3 regions of the Cellulomonas sp. P4_B5_2 genome follow, and region 2 is predicted to be linked to each of the others. Evidence: riboswitches for the same ligand, from Rfam matches in the RefSeq annotation. Region 2 holds a riboswitch; each other region holds the start of a gene.
What was found. Region 2 has a riboswitch for S-adenosylmethionine ahead of AC1DUQ_RS18130 (glutamate-5-semialdehyde dehydrogenase). Riboswitches for the same ligand answer to the same signal wherever they lie in the genome.

Region 1 (7,226 bases), on a different contig from region 2:
GAGAAGTGGGACTCAGTCCTGGCGGTGAACATCGCGTCGCAGCTGCGGATCAACGAGGCGCTGCTGACGTCTGGCGACTTCACCGACGCACCGCGCATCGTGTCGCTGGCGTCCACGTCGGGCATCGCCGGCAACCGAGGCCAGACCAACTACGCCGCGTCCAAGGGCGGGGTCATCGGTATGGTCCGGGCCACCGCGCCGCTGCTCGAGGCGTTCGGCGGTACCGCCAACGCCGTCGCCCCCGGGTTCATCGAGACCGAGATGACCGCGCGCATCCCCGCCGTCACTCGGCAGGTGGCCCGTCGGCTCAACTCGCTGCAGCAGGGCGGGCAGCCGGTGGACGTCGCCGAGACGGTCGCGTTCCTGGCCTCCCCCGCGGCCGGCGGGATCGTGGGCCGCGTGCTGCGCGTGTGCGGGCAGAACATGGTGGGCCAGTGACGAGGACCGTCGTCCTGCCGTCCGTCCCCGCCCTGGGCGGGCTCTTCGCCCGCGGCGCGGGGCTCTCGTTGCAGCGTCGCGTCCGATCCGGCCCGACGACGCTGCCCGACGTCGACTACGTCGTCCGCGGGGTGCGTGCTGACGCTTCGCACCTCACCGCGTACCAGCACCTGCTCGGCGAGTCCGCGAGCGACCAGCTGCCGGCGGGGTTCGTGCACGTGCTGGCGTTCCCCGTGGCGACCGCGCTCATGGTCCGGTCCGACTTCCCCCTGCCGCTGGTCGGACTGGTGCACGTGGCCAACCACGTCACGCAGGTGCGGCCCGTCCTGCTGGGCGAGACGTTCGACGTCCGCGCGTCGGCGGCCGACCTGCGCCCGCACCGGTCCGGCACGCAGGTGGACCTGATCACCGAGGTGTCGACCGACGGCACGGTCGCGTGGCGCGGGGTGTCCACCTACCTGGCGCGCGGGGTGTTCCTGGCAGGGTCGGTCGACGAGTCGTCGGACCCCTTCGTCCCGCCGACCCCGACAGGGCGCTGGACGCTCGCCGGCGACACCGGCCGCCGGTACGCCGCCGTGTCCGGCGACCGGAACCCGATCCACCTGACCGCGCTCACGGCGAAGGCGTTCGGGTTCCCGCGGGCCATCGCGCACGGCATGTACACCGCGTCGCGCGCACTGGCTGACGTCGGTGCCGCGCGCGGGGACGCGTTCGACTGGTCGGTCGAGTTCGTGAAGCCGGTCCTGCTGCCCGGCACGGTCACCGTCCGCATCGCCCACGACGGCGACGTGTTCGCGTTCGCCGGCCCCCCCCCCCCCCCCCCGCCCGAGGTTGCTCAGAGGTCAGCCGGTCGCAGGACGAACGTGATCGCGTGCGCGATCTGCACGTTGCCCGCGTTCAGGTCGAGCTTGCCGCGGATCAGGAACGGGTTGAGGTCGTTGCGGTCCTGGTCGCGCAGCTGCACGATCCCCCAGCGCTTCGAGAGCACGTCGACGGTGAACGTGCCGCCCTGCGCGGTGGTGAGGACGGCGTTGTCGCTGGCCAGCGCCGTGGCCGAGTCGATCGTCGCGCCCGCGACGACGTGGTAGAGCAGCACCTGCTCGATCGCGTCGATGCCGACCGCGCCCGCGAGCGCGGTGAGCACCTGCTCCTCCGTGCCGTACCAGCGGTGGGTCAGGTCCTTGGCCAGCAGCTGGAAGGCGCGGTCCGTGGGGACGAACGCGGTCAGCGGGACCGTGCCGTCGGCCAGGACGGCGACCGGGCTGGTCGGCTTGGCGGCGAGCACCGCACCGACGGCCTGGTCGAGGATGTCGAAGTCGTACCAGTTCCGGTCGAAGGTGTCCCCGTCCGAGGTGAGCAGGGCGGCCAGGCTCGACGTGCCGGTGGGCGCCGCGGTCGCGGCGGGCGCCAGGGCGACCCCGGCTCCGGCGACCAGGCCGGCGGCGACGAGGGTGGAGAGCGTGCGACGGATCCTCATGGTGGCTCCTACGGACGACGGTCGCGGCCGACGCCGTGCGCCGCGCCGCGCGGACGCCGGAGGGCGCCCTGTGTCCTCTTCGCCCGTTCCCCCGCGCCCGGATGCACGTCGAGGCCGCCGCGGACGAGATCGTGCGTTCGGCACGAGATCGCGGGTGTGAACTGACGATCTCGTGCCGAACCCACGAGCTCGCGCCGGGGACCTCGCGAGAGGTCAGTCGTCCAGGGCCGGTCCGCACGCTGCCGCGGCGGTCGCCGCCAGGTGGTCCAGGCCGTGCACCGCGAGCAGCGGGCGGGTGTCGTCGACGACCGCCCAGCAGCCGTCGACCACCTCGTAGCGGACGGCCGGACCCGTGGCGAGGTACTCGGTCAGGGCCGTGATCAGGCGGTCGACGGACTCGCTGGTGGTGCCGACGCCGACCGACGCGCGGATGGCGCCGTTCGACGCGCCCAGGTGTGCCAGCAGCGGGTGAGCGCAGAACCGGCCGTCGCGGACGCCGATCCCGTGCTCGGCGGCGAGGTACGCGGCGACCAGGCCCGGGTCGTGGTCCGGCACCGTGAACGTGAGGACGCCGACCGGTGCCGCGGAGTCCGGCCAGATGCGCGCGATCTCCACGCCGTCGATGGCCGACAGCCCCTGGACCAGGCGCTCACGCAGCGCCTCCTCGTGCGCGGCGAGGGCACCAGCCGGAAGGGCCGCGAGCTGGTCGCAGGCCTCCGCGAGCGCGATCGCGCCGAGCACGTTGGGCGACCCGGCCTCGTGCCGCGCCGGCGCCGGCTGCCAGACCGTCCGGTCCGCCCGCACGTCGCGCACCGCACCTCCCCCTGCGAGGTATGGCGTGCCGGTGTCGAGCCAGTCGCGACGGCCGACGAGGGCCCCCGCCCCGAACGGTGCGTACGTCTTGTGCCCCGAGAACGCGACGTAGTCGGCGTCCGTCCCGGCCAGCGAGAAGCCCCGGTGCGGCACCAGCTGGGCGCCGTCCACCGCCACGCGGGCACCCTCGGCGTGGGCGAGCGCGACGACCTGGTCGATCGGCAGCGCCTCCCCCGTCACGTTCGACGCGCCGGTGATCGTGACCAGCGCGTACGGCTGGCGGGCGAGCTCGTCGCGCAGGGCGTCGAGGGTCGCGGCGACGGTCGACGCGATCGGCAGGATGGTGGTCCGATTGCCGTGCCGCTCGGAGGACTGCACCCACGGCAGCAGGTTGGCGTGGTGCTCGACGTCCAGCACCAGGACGCGGCCCCCCGACGGGACGACGCCGGCCAGCAGGTTGAGCGAGTCCGTGGTGTTGCGGGTGATGATCGCGACGTCGTCGGGACGGGCGTCGACGAACCGCGCGATGGTCTGGCGCGCGGACTCGTACAGCGCGGTGGACACCTGGGACAGGTACCCGGCGCCGCGGTGCACGGACGCGTACAGCGGCAGGACCTCGGTGACGCGGGCGGCGACGGCCTCGAGCGCCGGGGCACTGGCCGCGTAGTCGAGGTTGGCGTAGACGCGGTGCGTGCCGTCCACCAGCGGGACGGTGGTAGTGCCGCCGACCACGGGGAGCAGGGCGCTCACCTCGGTCGCACACGAGAGGCGCTCGGCGGTGACAGTCATGGTGGGTCCTCCGACACGTTCCGGGGGAACACCCGTCGAACAGGTGGGACCCCGCGCTTGCCGAGCCCCGGACGGGACGCGGCCAGGTCGTCACCCGGGGCACCCCACCGCGGAGGAGGGTTGCCGGCCAGCGAGCCGGGGCTTGACGCTGGCGCTCATGACCTGCAACGAGGGTCCCGGCACCTCCCCGTGGCTGTCAACGCGCCGCGGGCTTCGTCTCGCCCACCGGGACGCCTTGTCCACCACTTGGAAGGAGGGTCCCGCCGCGCGTAGCATCACGGCCACCATCCAGAGCGGCTGAGAGATCTGGCTCGACGACGCCGCAGCAACCCGCGGGCACCCTGTGCCCGGCCGAGGGTGCTACCGCCAGGACCGATGAGACGAGGGCCTCGATGAGCTACGCCGGTGACCTGACCCCCCAGCAGGCCTGGGACCTGCTGACGTCCGACGAGAGCGCGGTGCTCGTCGACGTCCGCACGGACGCCGAGTGGCGCTACGTGGGCATCCCCGACTCGGCCCCGATCGACGGTCGCGCCGCCCTGGTCGAGTGGGTGTCGTACCCGTCGGGACGCCCGAACCCACAGTTCCTCAAGCAGCTGGCCGACGCCGGCGTCGCGCCCGGCCGCCCGGTCGTGTTCCTGTGCCGCTCGGGGGTCCGCTCCGTCGCCGCCGCGCAGGCGGCCACCGCGGCGGGCCTCGGCCCGGCCTACAACGTGCTCGAGGGCTTCGAGGGCGACGTCGGTCCGGACGGCCACCGCGGCCACTCCGGCTGGCGCGCGGCGGGGCTCCCCTGGCGGCAGGCGTGAGCGACCGGCGCGTCCCCGGGCCCGCCGACTGGGACGACCGCCGCACCCCGCGCACCGACCTGCGCCCGGACACCCTCGCCGTCCGCGGCGGTCTGGTGCGGTCGCAGTTCAACGAGACGTCCGAGGCCCTGTTCCTCACGCAGGGCTACGTCTACTCCGCCGCCGCCGAGGCCGAGGCCGCGTTCGCCGGGGAGGCCGACCGCTTCCTGTACTCCCGCTACGGCAACCCGACGGTGTCCACCTTCGAGGAGCGCCTGCGCCTGCTCGAGGGCGCCGAGGCCGCGTTCGCCACGGCGTCGGGCATGTCGGCGGTGTTCACGTCGATCGCCGCGATCGTGCAGTCGGGGTCGCGCATCGTCTCCGCCCGGGCGCTGTTCGGCTCCACCGTGGTGATCTTCGAGGAGATCCTGGCCAAGTGGGGCGTGCGGACCGACTACGTCGACGGCCACGAGCTGGCGCAGTGGCAGGAGGCGCTCTCCACGCCGGCCGACGTCGTGTTCTTCGAGACGCCGTCCAACCCGATGCAGGACCTGGTCGACATCGCCGCGGTCAGCCGGCTCGCGCACGCCGCAGGCGCCACGGTGATCGTCGACAACGTGTTCGCCACCCCCGTCCTGTCCCGGCCGCTGGAGCTGGGCGCGGACGTCATCGTGTACTCCGCGACCAAGCACATCGACGGCCAGGGCCGCGTGCTCGGCGGCGCGATCCTGGGCACCGACGAGTACATCCACGGCCCGGTGCAGACGCTCATCCGGAACACCGGACCGTCGCTGTCGGCGTTCAACGCGTGGGTGCTGCTCAAGGGGCTGGAGACGTTGTCGCTGCGCGTCCGGCACCAGACGGCGTCGGCCCTGCAGGTGGCCACGTGGCTCGAGCAGCAGCCCGGCGTCTCGCTGGTCCGGTACCCCTACCTTCCGTCGCACCCCCAGCACGAGCTCGCCCTGGCGCAGCAGTCGGGCGGCGGGACCGTCGTGACGTTCAACCTCGCGGTGCCGGACGGGTCGACGCCCGACGTCGCCAAGAAGGTCACGTTCGGCGTGCTCGACGCGCTGCGGATCGTGGACATCTCCAACAACCTCGGCGACGCCAAGTCGATGGTCACCCACCCGGCGACGACCACGCACCGCAAGCTCGGCCCCGAGGGGCGTGCGGCAGTGGGGATCGCCGAGTCGACGATCCGGCTGTCCGTGGGCCTCGAGGACCCCGCGGACCTCATCGACGACCTCACCCTGGCGCTGGCGACCCTCGACGCCTGACCCTGCGCCACACTGACGGCATGCCCCGGTCGTCGTCGCTCGTCCGCCTGCTCGTGGGGCTTCTCGCCGGGGTCGCCGTCGGGCTCGCGATCGACTGGACCTCGGCGGTCGCGGCGGTGCTCGCGGGCTGGGCGACCACGGCGGCGGTCTTCGTGGTCTGGACGTGGGTCGCGGTCGCGCCGATGGACCCGTCGTCCACCGCGTCCCACGCGACCCGTGAGGAGCCGACCCGGTTCGGCGCGCACCTCGTGGTGGTCGCGGCAGCGGTCGTGACGCTGGTCGGGGTCGTCCTCGTGCTCGTCGACAAGGAGATCGGCCAGCTGCTTCCGACGGTCGCCGTGCTGGCCAGCGTGCTGGCGTCGTGGGCGGCCATCCACACCGTGTTCGCGCTCCGGTACGCACGGATGTACCTGACCGACGGCGCGCGCGGGATCGACTTCCACATGGACTCGCCGCCGCGGTACACCGACTTCGCGTACGTCGCCGTGACCGTGGGGATGAGCTTCGCGATCTCCGACACGGACCTCGGCTCGTCGGCCATGCGCCGGACAGCTCTGGTCCACGCGCTGCTCAGCTACCTGTTCGGCACCGTGATCATCGCCCTGCTGGTCAACCTCGTCGCGTCGATGTGACGCCTCATGTCGGTCCCCCGCGGGATGCTCGGACCATGACCGACACCGACTACGACGCGATCGCCGACGACCTGGTCGCCCGCGGCGCCACCCGCGCGCAGATGATGGGCCGCCCGATCCTCAAGGTCGGATCGACCATGTTCGCCGCGCACATCGGCGACGACCGGCTCGCCGTGAAGCTCGGGCGGGACAGCGCGGAGCACGCGGACGCCCTGGCGCTGCCCGGCGCGACCGTGTGGTCCCCCGGCGACAGCGGGCGGCTGTTCTACGACTGGGTGGCGCTGCCGGCGTCCGCGGAGGACGACTGGATGCGGTTCGCCGAGATCGCGCGGGTGCGCGCTCAGACGTCCTTGGCCATCCAGAGCGACAGGAAGTCGCCGTCGTACGGGAAGAAGGGGACGACCGGGCGGTAGCCCGCGGACAGGTAGAGCGTGACCGCCTCGGGCTGGCGGATGCCGGTCTGGAGCACCACGCTGGTCAGCCCGAAGGCGCGGGCGTCGTCCTCGATCGCCGTGAGCAGGGCGCGGGCGGCGCCGGCCCCGCGGGCGTCGTCGTCGACCCAGACCTTCTTGAGCTCCCCCGAGCCCGCCGGGTAGCCGTCCCGCGCCGCCCGCAGCGTGGCGCAGCCGACGGGGCGACCGTCCAGCCAGGCGATCACCGTGGACAGCGCGCCGACGCCCTGCTGCGGGTCGTCGACCTCGAAGCCGCCCGGCACGCTCGCGGGGATCTCCGGGTAGCGGATCTCGATGTCGTGCCACATCGCGAGCCGCAGCGCGGTGGCGACGGGGTCCGTCCAGTCGGCATGCGTCAGCGTGACCGTGGGGCGCTCGCCGGTGCGCGGCTCCCGGGGCGGCGTCGGCCCGAGGTCCTTGGCGAAGCAGCGCGACTCGGCCTCCGTCGCGTACTCGCCGAAGTTCGGGATCGACCGGTAGCCCTCGCTCAGGTACAGCCCGATCGCCGACGCCTGGAGCACCCCGGTCTCCAGGACGAGCCGGTGGAAGCCGCGGTCCCGCGC
Region 2 (4,267 bases):
GAGCGGCTGGCGTCGGTCGTCGGTGCGGGCGCGGTCCCGCGGGGAGGCGTGTCGTCGCCGCCCTGACCACGCATCGCGCGGCGGGAGACCTGACCGGCGCTCGCACCACCCGGGGACGCCGGACCGGCCGCGGACCCGGCGTCGGGTGCGGCACCCGCGACGTCGCCCGTCTCGGGGTTGCGATGGAGCTCGCGGCGGCGCCGCCGCTCTCCCGGTTCACTCATGACTGACCTCGATACAACCTGTGCTTGGCGATGTACTGGACGACCCCGTCAGGGACGAGGTACCAGACCGGCTGCCCGGCGCGCTCACGTGCGCGGACGTCGGTCGAGGAGATCGCCAGGGCGGGGACCTCCAAGACGTGGACTCGATCGGCGGGAAGCCCGTCGACCGACAACGCGTGCCCGGGACGGGTGACCGCCACGAACTGCGCCATCGAGAAGAGCTCCTCGGCATCCTTCCACGTCACGATCTGCGCGATGGCGTCCGCACCTGTGATGAAGAAGAGTTCGGCGTCCGGGCGTGCCGTCTTGAGGTCGCGCAGCGTATCCACGGTGTACGTCACACCTGACCTGTCCACATCGACCCGGCTCACGGTGAATCTCGGGTTCGACGCCGTCGCGATCACGGTCATGAGGTACCGGTGCTCGGGCACGGTGACGTCCTGGTGGAGCTTGAACGTCGGCCGCCCCGTCGGGACGAAGACGACCTCGTCGAGATCGAACCGTGCGGCCACCTCGCTCGCGGCCACCAGGTGACCGTGATGGATGGGGTCGAACGTGCCGCCCATCACGCCCAGGCGTGTCCTGTGCGGCGGCTCCGTCATCGGTCCGGTCCCTCTCGGTACGTCGGTCAGTGGCGCGTCCCGACGCTGCGGAAGGCGAACGTGATGAGCAGCATGGCGACGAGACCGACGAACGCTCCGATACCGAACACCACGGGCGGGAACGGCAGCTCGTTGGTGTGCTCGGCGGCCTCAGCCGCGGCGATCAGGGCAGCATGCACGACATTCCTCCAGGGGTGGGCGGGAGCGAACAGTGTCGCACGCGGGACTGTGGCATCAGGGTCGGACGTGCCCGTCGCCGTGCACGATCCACTTGGTCGTCGTGAGCTCGCCGAGGCCCATCGGCCCGCGGGCGTGGAGCTTCTGGGTGGAGATGCCGATCTCCGCGCCGAGGCCCAGCTGGCCGCCGTCGGTGAACCGCGTGGAGGCGTTCACCATGACCGCCGCGGAGTCCACCTCGGCCACGAACCGCTCCGAGGACGCCAGGTCCTGCGTGATGATCGCCTCGGTGTGGCCCGAGCTCCACTCGCGGATGTGCTCGAGGGCCTCGTCGAGCGAGTCGACCACCCGGACGGCGAGGTCGAGCGACAGGTACTCGGTGGCCCAGTCCTCGTCCGTGGCCGGCACGCAGTCGGCCTCGTCGGGGGCGAGCGCGAGGGTGGTCTCGTCGCCGTGGATGGTGACGCCCGCGTCGGCCAGCATGGCGATGGCGACCGGGAGGAACTCGTCGGCGACGGCCTGGTGCACCAGCAGCGTCTCGGCGGCGTTGCAGACGCCGACGCGCTGGGTCTTGGAGTTGAGCAGGATCGGGATGGCGACAGCGAGGTCCGCGGTCTCGTCGACGTAGACGTGCACGTTGCCCACGCCGGTCTCGACGACGGGCACGGTGGACTCGCGCACGACGGTCTGGATCAGGTCCGCTCCCCCGCGGGGCACCAGCAGGTCGACCAGCCCGCGGGCGTGCATGAGGGCGACCGCGCCCTCGCGACCCCAGGCGTCGATCGACTGCACGAGCGCACCGGGGAGCCGCTGTGCGACGAGCGCCCTCGACAGCACCTCGACGATGACCTCGTTGCTCGCGGCCGCGGCCGAGCCGCCCCGCAGGATGACGGCGTTGCCGCTCTTGAGCGCCAGCCCCGCGGCGTCGACGGTCACGTTCGGACGCGCCTCGTAGATCATGCCGACCACGCCCATCGGGACGCGCACCTGCCTCATGCGCAGGCCGTTGGGCAACGTGGAGCCGCGGACCACCTCACCCACCGGGTCGGGCAGGGCGGCGAGCTCACGCAGGGCGTCGGCGATGCCCACGATGCGCTCCGGTGTCAGCGCGAGGCGGTCCAGCAGGCCCGCGGAGGTGCCGTTGCTCCGGCCGCGCTCGAGGTCGACCGCGTTGGCCGCGACGATCTCGGGGGTGGCCGCCACGAGGGCGTCCGCCATGCCGCGCAGGGCCGCGTCCTTGGTGGCCCGGGTAGCCGTGGCGAGCGCGCGGGACGCGACCTTGGCCCGTTCCGCGACCGCCCGAACCTGTGCGACGACGTCGGGCGTCTCGACGGCGTCGTGCACGGGCTGCTCGAGCGAGGTGGTCATCTGGTCAGGGTAGTCCCGCCGCCGACGCCGACGAGAGACGCGTCCGCCGCCGCGAGCCCGCGTGCGCGCCCGGGGTCGTCGGGGCCCCACAGCGTGGTCGACACCTCGGCACGGACCAGCGGCACGACCTCCCCGGCGAACCGGCGCAGGACGTCCTGCTGCTGCTCGTACGGCAGGACGGGGCCGAGGTGGCGACGTCGGTGGGCGCCGCGCCGCCGTACCTCGCGGAGACGGTGGACGGGAGGAGATCGACGGACATGGCTGATCCCTGGGGGTCGACGTTCGCCCGCCGTCCAGGCTGGCCGGGTCTTGCTCGGGAGCACCCCACACGTCGGAGGGTTGCTGCTCCGCCTGCCGAGCCAGACGGCGGAGCTCCTGACCCGCGCAGGAGGGTCGGCTCCGAGCGCGACGATGTCAACGATCGGGACGGCTTCTCACATCGCGGGATGTGCGGGGTGGCCGTCGGAGTGGTCGGTCAATGGCGAACCGATGCGACCCACCTCCGGGATCAGCAGGGTCGGCGCTGGACCGGATCGGATCGGACGAACAGGACCTTCGACCCCTGGTTCCGTGGAAAGCCCGCTCTACGTTGTTCCACGTACCGGAACTGAGTTCCATACAGACCAGCACTCCGGAATCGCGCAGCACCAGTGCCCCGAGCCTCCATCGAGGATCCCCCCGGGAACGCGCTCACGTCGTGAGCCGAACAAGGAGTGCCAGCTAGACGCGAGACAAGGCTGTCTCGATCTGCGCGACCGCGGGCACCTTGCTCGCGCCCCGAGTCTCCAGCCCGGCCGATGACGGCAGGGCGTGCGAGCTCCCATGAGACAGGTGTCCTGTGACCGGAAACATCGTCCTGCCACCGCCCGCGACCGCGGACGGCGTCCTTCCCCCCGTCGATCAGAAGAACCTGCGCCGAGCAGCCTGGGCCGGTGGCATCGGGACCGCGCTCGAGAACTTCGACTTCACGATCTTCGGCACCGCGTCGGCGATCATCTTCAGCAAGATCTTCTTCTCCGACATGGACCCGATCTCCGGGATGCWCGCGTCGTTCGGCGTGCTGTTCGTCGGCTTCGGCGCACGCCCGCTCGGTGGACTGTTCTTCTCCAAGTACGGCGACCGCCTCGGCCGCAAGTTCGTCATGGTCGCCACGCTGTTCCTCATGGGCACCGCGACGTTCGCGATCGGCCTGCTGCCCACCTACGCGGTCGTGGGGATCTGGTCCCCGATCCTGCTGCTCATGGCCCGGTTCCTGCAGGGCTTCGGCGCGGGCGCCGAACAGGCGAGCGGCATCGTGCTGCTGACGGAGACCGCCCCCAAGGGCAAGCGCGGCCGGTTCTCGTCGCTGGTGTTCGTGGGCGCGGCCGCCGGTGCGGCCATGGGCGCCGTCGTGTGGATCCTCGTGCAGATGATGCCGGAGGAGGCCCTGCTGTCCTACGGCTGGCGTCTCGTCTTCTTCAGCTCGATCTTCGTGACGATCGCCGCCTACGTGATCCGTCGCAAGGTCAAGGAGTCCCCGGTCTTCGAGGAGCTCAAGGCCGAGGGCGCGATCGAGGCCGCCAAGAAGGACTCGCCCGTCGTCGACGTGTGGAAGCACGGCAAGAAGCACCTCGCCCGCGTGTTCTTCATGAACATCGGCGCGAACTCGCACTCGTACGTCTTCCAGGTCTTCATCGGCGCCTACCTGATCAACTACCTCGACGTCGACTCCAAGCTCATCCCGAAGTTCCTGCTCCTCGGTGCCCTGTGCGCCTGCGTCTCCGCCGTCGTGTTCGGCATCCTGTCCGACCGGTTCGGGCGCAAGCGGATGTACCTGATCGTCACCGGGTTCCTCATGCTCTTCGCGGTCCCGGCGTTCCTCATCCTCAACACCGGCAACCTCGTCCTGATCTGCCT
Region 3 (7,226 bases), on a different contig from region 2:
ATCGGCGAGCTCGGCACCACCCCACCATCGATGGGTCTGCAGGAGCGAGAGCAGCTGCAACGCTCGACCGGTGGGGTCCTTTCGCATGCTCCGAGTCTGCCACCTCTTGCGGACCGATCCTGTCCGCAATGCTCCCTACGGTGGCGGCAACCGATCAGGCCGCACGCGGCCGATCACCCAGAGCTACGGAGGACCTGCCGTGTTCGATCCGACCGACTTTCCCGAGCCCGCCCTCATCTCCGTCAACGGCGTGACGCTCGAAGTCTTCGAAGCGGGCCAGGAGAATGCCGGCAATCCTGTCGTGCTCTGTCACGGCTGGCCCGAGCATGCCTACTCCTGGCGCTATCAGGTGCCTGCCCTCGTCGCAGCCGGCTACCACGTCATCGTCCCGAACCAGCGGGGTTACGGGAACTCGTCCCGTCCGACCGAGGTGACGGACTACGACATCGGGCACCTGTCGGGTGACCTCGTCGCACTTCTCGACCACTACGGGTACGAGGACGCCCTCTTCATCGGTCACGACTGGGGCGCGAACGTCGTCTGGGGACTGACGTTGTTGCATCCCCACCGCGTCTCCAAGGTGATAAACCTGAGCCTGCCGTACATCGAGCGCGGGGAGATCCCCCCGATCGAGCTCATGGAACAGGTTCTCGGCGGCGACTTCTACTTCGTCCACTTCAATCGACAGCCGGGCGTCGCCGACGCCGTGCTCGACGACAACACGTTCCAGTTCCTTCGCAACCTGTACCGGAAGAACGAGCCGCCCACCGAGCCTCAGCCCGGTATGGCGTGGATCAACCTCGCCAGAGCGGCGACACCACGCGGTGAGCCCGTCATGAGCGACAGCGAGCTGGCCGTCTTCGTCTCCGCCTTCGACGCATCGGGGTTCACGGGCAGCATCAACTGGTACAGGAACCTCGACCGCAACTGGCACCTGCTGGCGGACGTGGACCCCGTCATCCAGCAGCCCGCCCTCATGATCTACGGCGACCGCGATCCGGTCGTGAGGTCGGAGAACCTGTCGACGTTCGTGCCTCACGTGGACGTGGTCAGCCTGGACTCCGGTCCCCCGTACACCTGTGCAGGTGTCCGGGGCCGTGAGCATGCGTCAGAGCGTGGCGCGGACCGCCCGCGTGGCCGCGAGGATGTGCTCCAGCGACGGGGCGACCTCCTCGTAGCGGCGGGTCTTCAGGCCGCAGTCCGGGTTGACCCAGAGCTGGTCGACCGCGATGGCCTTGACGGCCTCCGTGAGCAGCTCCTCGACCTCCGCCTCGCTGGGGACGCGCGGCGAGTGGATGTCGTAGACGCCCGGGCCGATCCCCCGCGGGTAGCCGGCCGCCGAGATGTCGCCGAGGATCTCCATCTTCGAGCGGGCCGCCTCGATGGAGGTCACGTCCGCGTCGAGCCCGTCGATCGCGCCGATGATCTCGCCGAACTCCGAGTAGCACAGGTGCGTGTGGATCTGCGTGTCGGGGCGGACCCCGGCCGTGGCGAGGCGGAACGAGCGCACCGACCAGTCGAGGTACGCGGCGTGGTCCTCGACCCGCAGCGGCAGCAGCTCGCGCAGCGCGGGCTCGTCCACCTGGATGACGGCGATGCCGGCGGCCTCGAGGTCGGCGATCTCGTCGCGCAGGGCAAGGCCCACCTGGTTGGCGGTGTCGCCGAGGGGCTGGTCGTCGCGGACGAACGACCAGGCCAGGATGGTCACCGGGCCGGTGAGCATGCCCTTGACCGGCTTCTCCGTGAGCGACTGCGTGTACGACGACCACTCGACCGTGATCGGCTTCGGCCGCGAGACGTCGCCCCACAGGATCGACGGACGCGTGCAGCGCGAGCCGTAGGACTGGACCCAGCCGTTCTGCGTCACGGCGAACCCGTCGAGGTTCTCCGCGAAGTACTGGACCATGTCGTTGCGCTCGGGCTCGCCGTGCACCAGCACGTCGAAGCCGATCTTCTCCTGCAGCTCGACGACCCGGCGGATCTCCGCCTTCATCTCCTCGTCGTACTGCGCCTCCGTCAGCTCGCCCTTGCCGAACGCAGCGCGCGCGGTGCGGATCTCGGTGGTCTGCGGGAAGGAGCCGATGGACGTCGTCGGCAGCGGGGGCAGGTTGAGCCGGGCGGCCTGCGCGACCTTGCGCTCGTCGAACGAGCCGCGGCTGAACGCATTCTCGCCGAGGGCGGCCACGCGGTCGCGGACCTCCGGGTTGACGACGCCGGGTGCGGTCCGGCGGGAGTTCACCGCGTCCGTGGCGGTGAGCAGCTGCTCGTGGATGGCCTCGCGGCCCTCGGTCAGACCCTCGGCCAGGGTGACGACCTCGACGACCTTCTCGTCGGCGAACGCGAGCCAGGTCTTCAGGGTCTCGTCGAGGTTCGGCTCGTCCGTGAGCGTGTGCGGCACGTGGAACAGGGACGTCGAGGTGCCGACGGTGACCGCGGCCGCGCCGAGGCCCTCGAGCTGCTCGAGGACGGCCAGCTTGGCGTCCAGGTCCGCGCGCCAGATGTTGTGGCCGTCGATCACGCCGGCGACCAGCGTCTTGGTCTCCAGGCCCGGGACCGACTCGGCAGGCGCGTGACCGCGGATCAGGTCGATGCCGATGGCCTCGACGTCCGTCGCGGCGAGCACCGGGAACGCCGCGGCGAGGTCGCCGTAGGGGGCCGCGACCAGGATGGCCGGGCGCTCCGGGGGGGTCAGCTCGGTGGCCAGCGCGCGGTACGCCTCGATCACGGACGCGAGCAGCTGCTCGGCCGGGACGGCGACGGAGTCGGAGACCAGGGCGGGCTCCTCCAGCTGCACCCAGGTGGCACCCGCGGCGGCGAGGTCCTTGAGCAGCTCGGCGTAGACCGGCAGCAGGTCCGCCAGGCGGTCGATCGGGGCGAAGCCCTCGGGGGCGTCCTCCGTGGCCTTGGCCAGCGCCAGGTACGTGACGGGGCCGACGATGACCGGACGCGTGAGGACGCCGTCCGCGAGGGCCTCGGTGAACTCGCGCACCGGGCGGGTGCTCGCGTAGCGGAAGGTCGTCTCCGGGCCGATCTCCGGGACCAGGTAGTGGTAGTTGGTGTCGAACCACTTGGTCATCTCGAGCGGCAGGTCGTCGCCGCGGCCGCGGGCCACGGTCGAGTACCCGGCCAGGTCGAGCGACCCGTCGGCGCCCACGACGTCCGCGAAGCGGGCCGGGACAGCGCCGATCACGGCGGTGGCGTCGAGCACCTGGTCGTAGAACGAGAACGCGCTCGGGATCGCCGGCACGTCGGTGGCCAGGCCGAGCTCGGCCAGCCGCGTGCGGGTGCGGCGACGCAGGTCGGCGGCGGTGGCCTCGACCTCGTCGGCCGACGTGCGACCTGCCCAGAACGCTTCGAGGGCCTTCTTCAGCTCGCGGCGCGGGCCGATGCGGGGGTAGCCGAGCACGGAGCTGGCGGGGAAGATCGGGCGGTTCTCGGTCATGTGGTTCAGTCCCTCGGGGGTCGGGCGGGTGCCGTGTCCTGCGGCCAGCTGGCCAGGTCGGGAGCTGTCCGAGCTCCGCCGTCGAGGTGTGCACCCTCGAGCAGGTCAAGTGCGGCGTGGTGCTGGTTGAACGTGTAGAGGTGGACGCCGGGTGCGCCGCCGTCCAGGACGCCGTTGACCAGGTCGACGCTGGCCCGGATGCCCCGGCGATGACGGTCGAGCTCGTCGTCGGCGGATCCGAGCAGGTCGATCAGGTCCTTCGGCACCGGGACGCCGGTCAGCTCCTGCACGCGCAGCAGCCGGGCCGGGTCCGTGGTCGGGATGATGCCCGGGATGATCGGGATGGTCACGCCGGCCTCACGGGCCTCCGCGACGATACCGAGATAGTCGTCCGCGTCGAAGAACACCTGCGTGATCGCGAAGTCGGCGCCGGCCTCCTGCTTGGCCAGCAGCGAGGCGACGTCCTGCGCGCGGGTGCCGCCCGTGGCGTGGTTGCCGCGCGGGAACGCCGCGACCGCGACGGACAGGGGTCGCACCCGAGCCCGCACCGCCTGCGACGGGCTGTCCAGGCACCGCTGCGCCTCGATCTCGCGCAGGAGCTCGACCAGCTCGCCCGCGGTCTGCAGGCCGTCCGGGTGGGCCTGCCAGTCGCTCTGGTCCGTGGGCGGGTCGCCCCGCAGGGCGAGGAACGACCGCAGGCCCTCGTCGAGGAACTCCCCGACGATCGTCGTGATCTCCTCGCGCGAGGTCCCGACGCAGGTCAGGTGGGCGATCGGGTTGAGCGACGTCTCCTGCAGCAGCCGGCGGACCAGCGCGCGCGTGGTGAGTCGCGTCTTGCCCGAGGCGCCGTAGGTGACCGAGACGAAGTCGGGGTGCACCGACTCGAGCTCGCGGATGGTGGCCCACAGGCGGGGAGCCGCGTCGGGGTTCCGGGGCGGGAAGAGCTCGAACGAGATCGTCGGGCGGTCGTTCGCGTTCTGCGCCCGGCGGGCGGGCGCGGTGTGCAGCCCGGGGGTGCGGGGCTCAGCCACGGCTGCGCTCACGGCGCGGCCGGCGGGGTCGTCGGCACCGGGGTGGTGCGGGGACAGGTGTCCTGTGGGGGCATGACTCACTCCATCGCCCCTGGCGGAAGCACCCACACCCTCGCGAGGAGGGGGGTTGCTGCGGCGTCGTCGAGCCAGGTCTCTCGGCCGCTCTGGATGGTAGCCGCGATGGTAGTCCGCAGATCACATGCTGGGCAACAGTGATCGACCCGTGAGACGGCGCCGTCCGCGGAGCATGTCTGCTTCGGCGCCCGTCTAGTGCGGGCGGCGCGGGGCCAGGTTCGAGGAGCGCATGCGGCTGCGCTGCGACGGGACGTCGAACCACGAGTTCGGCGAGCCGGCCGGGACGGACAGCAGCCCGACCTGGACGGCCTCGAGGATCTCTGCATCGGGGACGACGTTGTCCGTGAGCGCCTCGGCCGCCTCGCGCGCGGCATCACGCCGAACGTCAGGGTCGGGCATCTCCGTCATGGCTGGCACTGTAGTCCGCAGGGTGCGTGGTGCCGAGAGGGCAGCCGCACGATCACCCGCCAGAAGCAAATCTCACCCGGCAAGCTCTCCGGTGCCGGCAGAGCCCCACGCCGCCGGGCACGTGGCCAGGTGGTCGTCGACGACACCGCACGCCTGCATCGCCGCGTAGGCGGTGACCGGGCCGACGAACCGGAACCCGAGCGACTTCAGCTCCTTGGCCAGCGCGCGGCTCTCCGGCGTCTGCGCGGGCACGCCCGCCCAGCCCGAGGGGCGCTGGTAACCCGTCCGGTCGGGGGCGTGCGACCACAGGACCTGGTCGAGAGTGCGACCCGCCGCGTGCAGCTCGCGCAGGGCACGGCCGTTGGCGATCGTCGCCTCGATCTTGGCGCGGTTGCGCACGATGCCGGCGTCGGCCATCAGGCGGGCCACGTCGTCGTCACCGAACTCCGCGACCACCTCCGGGTCGAAGTCCGCGAACGCCGTGCGGAACGCGGGCCTCTTGCGCAGGATCGTGATCCAGGCGAGGCCCGACTGGAAGCCTTCCAGGGCGAGCCGCTCGTAGAGGGCGTGCTCGTCGTGGACGGGCTTGCCCCACTCCTCGTCGTGGTACTGCTCGTACAGGGGGGTGCCGTCGCCGAAGCAGCGGCCGGTGCGCGGGGCGTCGGGCGAGGTCATGCGTCGAGTCTGCCCGGCCGCGCCGACATCGTGACCGCCGCTTGTGCAGGCGACGGGGCTGTGGGCGGCTCAGGAGGCCAGGGTGATGAGCCGCTCGATCCCGTCGAGGATGAGTACGGTGCCGAAGTCCAGCTCGTCGTCCTCGGGCGCGTCCTCCGGGAAGGAGAAGGCGCCCGCGGTTGCCGCCCGCAGCAGCGTGGGGTGCTCGTCCGCGGAGGCGAGCATCGTGATGAGCTCTCCCAGGTCCGGCGGCAGGGCTCCCCCGGCGGTGGTGCCGACCGCGGCGGTGCGCCCGGCGCCGCTCAGCTCCTCGCCGATCCGCAGCTGGTCCAGGGTGTGCGAGGCGAGCAGGCCGATCGCCCCCACCTTCTGGTCCTCCGACAGCGGGGTGCCGTCGAGCGCCGAGAGCATCGCCTCCATCCAGGCGAGCCGCCCGGGCCCGACCGCGTGCAGGACCGCGGACGCCCGCGCCAGCCACGGGTGCGCGCGCAGGATCGGCTGCTGGACGGCGAGGACGAGCTCGAGCCGCTCCCGCCAGCCACCCACCTCGGGCCCGAGGACGGGCGGCCGGCCCGACGCCCGGTCCGACATGAGGCTGAGCACCTCGTCCTTGGACGAGACGTACCGGTACAGGGACATCGTGGTGAACCCGAGCGACTCGGCGAGCCGGGCCATGGACACGGACTCGATCCCCTCGCTGTCGGCCAGCGCGATGCCGGCGTCGGCGATCTGCTCGAGCGTCAGACCCGGCCGCGGCCCGGGCCGGCCGGGGGCCGGTGTGCGCCACAGGACGGCGATCCCGGGCGGGAGGTCGATCGGCGCGCCCTCGGAGCCGGCCACGCGCACGGCGTGCCGGCGCGCCTTCTCCGCCTCGCGCGCAGCCTGCTGCTGGGCCAGGGCCGCGGCACGCTGCGCCTTCTCCGCCTCCCGGAGCTGGCGGGCCGCCTCCTTGACCGCCTGCTGAGCGGCTCGCTCCTGCTCCTTGCGTCGGCGCTCCTCCTCCTTGGCCGCGTCCTGCAGGGCCTTCAGGCGGTCGCGCTCGCGGCGCTCGACCTGCTTGCGGGCGTCGCGGTCGGCCTTCTCGAGGTCGCTCCTGGCGCGCTCGGCCTCCTTGGCCTCCGCGCGCTCGGCCTTCTCGCGGTCGCGTCGCAGCAGCTCGGCCTCGCGGCGGGCCTCCTCGGCCTCTCGTGCCTCGTCGTCGTCCACGGCACCTCCTTGACCCGTGATCCTACAAGTGTGTATGAAGTACACACACAGTTTACGACATACACAGAAAGCGAGATCGCGATGACTGCTCCTGTCGTCGTCGCCCGGGGGCTGCGCAAGTCCTACGGCGACCTGACCGTGCTCGACGGCGTCGACCTCGACGTCGGCAAGGGGGAGGTGCTCGCCCTGCTCGGCCCCAACGGCGCCGGCAAGACCACGACGGTCCGCATCCTGTCCACGCTCCTGCGGCCCGACGGCGGCACCGCGTACGTCGCGGGCAAGGACGTGGTGCGTCAGCCGGCTCAGGTGCGCGCGGCCATCAGCCTCACCGGGCAGTTCGCGGCGGTCGACGACCTGCTGACGGGCACCGAGAACCTGCACCTCATGGC

Region 1: linked by a shared signal. The riboswitch ahead of AC1DUQ_RS09650 (rhodanese-like domain-containing protein) and the one ahead of AC1DUQ_RS18130 (glutamate-5-semialdehyde dehydrogenase) in region 2 are both predicted to bind S-adenosylmethionine.
Region 3: linked by a shared signal. The riboswitch ahead of AC1DUQ_RS06155 (methylenetetrahydrofolate reductase) and the one ahead of AC1DUQ_RS18130 (glutamate-5-semialdehyde dehydrogenase) in region 2 are both predicted to bind S-adenosylmethionine.

The regions. Positions count from the first base shown of each region.
Region 1 covers NZ_JBFUHU010000107.1:13,888-21,113, reverse strand. Annotated here, with positions in the region: partial or broken gene AC1DUQ_RS09670 (3-oxoacyl-ACP reductase) at 1-438, shown strand, start outside; partial or broken gene AC1DUQ_RS09665 (MaoC family dehydratase) at 687-1,211, shown strand; gene AC1DUQ_RS09660 (fasciclin domain-containing protein) at 1,274-1,915, opposite strand; gene AC1DUQ_RS09655 (aminotransferase class V-fold PLP-dependent enzyme) at 2,129-3,517, opposite strand; SAM riboswitch class IV at 3,566-3,680, opposite strand; SAM riboswitch class I at 3,799-3,914, shown strand; gene AC1DUQ_RS09650 (rhodanese-like domain-containing protein) at 3,910-4,323, shown strand; gene AC1DUQ_RS09645 (O-succinylhomoserine sulfhydrylase) at 4,383-5,579, shown strand; gene AC1DUQ_RS09640 (DUF1345 domain-containing protein) at 5,600-6,211, shown strand; gene AC1DUQ_RS09635 (hypothetical protein) at 6,247-6,624, shown strand; gene AC1DUQ_RS09630 (GNAT family N-acetyltransferase) at 6,552-7,226, opposite strand, start outside.
Region 2 covers NZ_JBFUHU010000307.1:191-4,457, forward strand. Annotated here, with positions in the region: partial or broken gene AC1DUQ_RS18115 (hypothetical protein) at 1-224, opposite strand, end outside; gene nadD (nicotinate-nucleotide adenylyltransferase) at 221-826, opposite strand; gene AC1DUQ_RS18125 (hypothetical protein) at 853-1,005, opposite strand; gene AC1DUQ_RS18130 (glutamate-5-semialdehyde dehydrogenase) at 1,061-2,371, opposite strand; SAM riboswitch class IV at 2,645-2,752, opposite strand; partial or broken gene AC1DUQ_RS18135 (MFS transporter) at 3,210-4,267, shown strand, end outside.
Region 3 covers NZ_JBFUHU010000060.1:10,314-17,539, reverse strand. Annotated here, with positions in the region: gene AC1DUQ_RS06170 (helix-turn-helix transcriptional regulator) at 1-87, opposite strand, end outside; partial or broken gene AC1DUQ_RS06165 (alpha/beta hydrolase) at 86-991, shown strand; gene metE (5-methyltetrahydropteroyltriglutamate--homocysteine S-methyltransferase) at 1,109-3,442, opposite strand; gene AC1DUQ_RS06155 (methylenetetrahydrofolate reductase) at 3,448-4,473, opposite strand; SAM riboswitch class I at 4,553-4,648, opposite strand; gene AC1DUQ_RS06150 (hypothetical protein) at 4,741-4,956, opposite strand; gene AC1DUQ_RS06145 (DNA-3-methyladenine glycosylase I) at 5,029-5,631, opposite strand; gene AC1DUQ_RS06140 (TetR/AcrR family transcriptional regulator) at 5,701-6,837, opposite strand; gene AC1DUQ_RS06135 (ATP-binding cassette domain-containing protein) at 6,919-7,226, shown strand, end outside.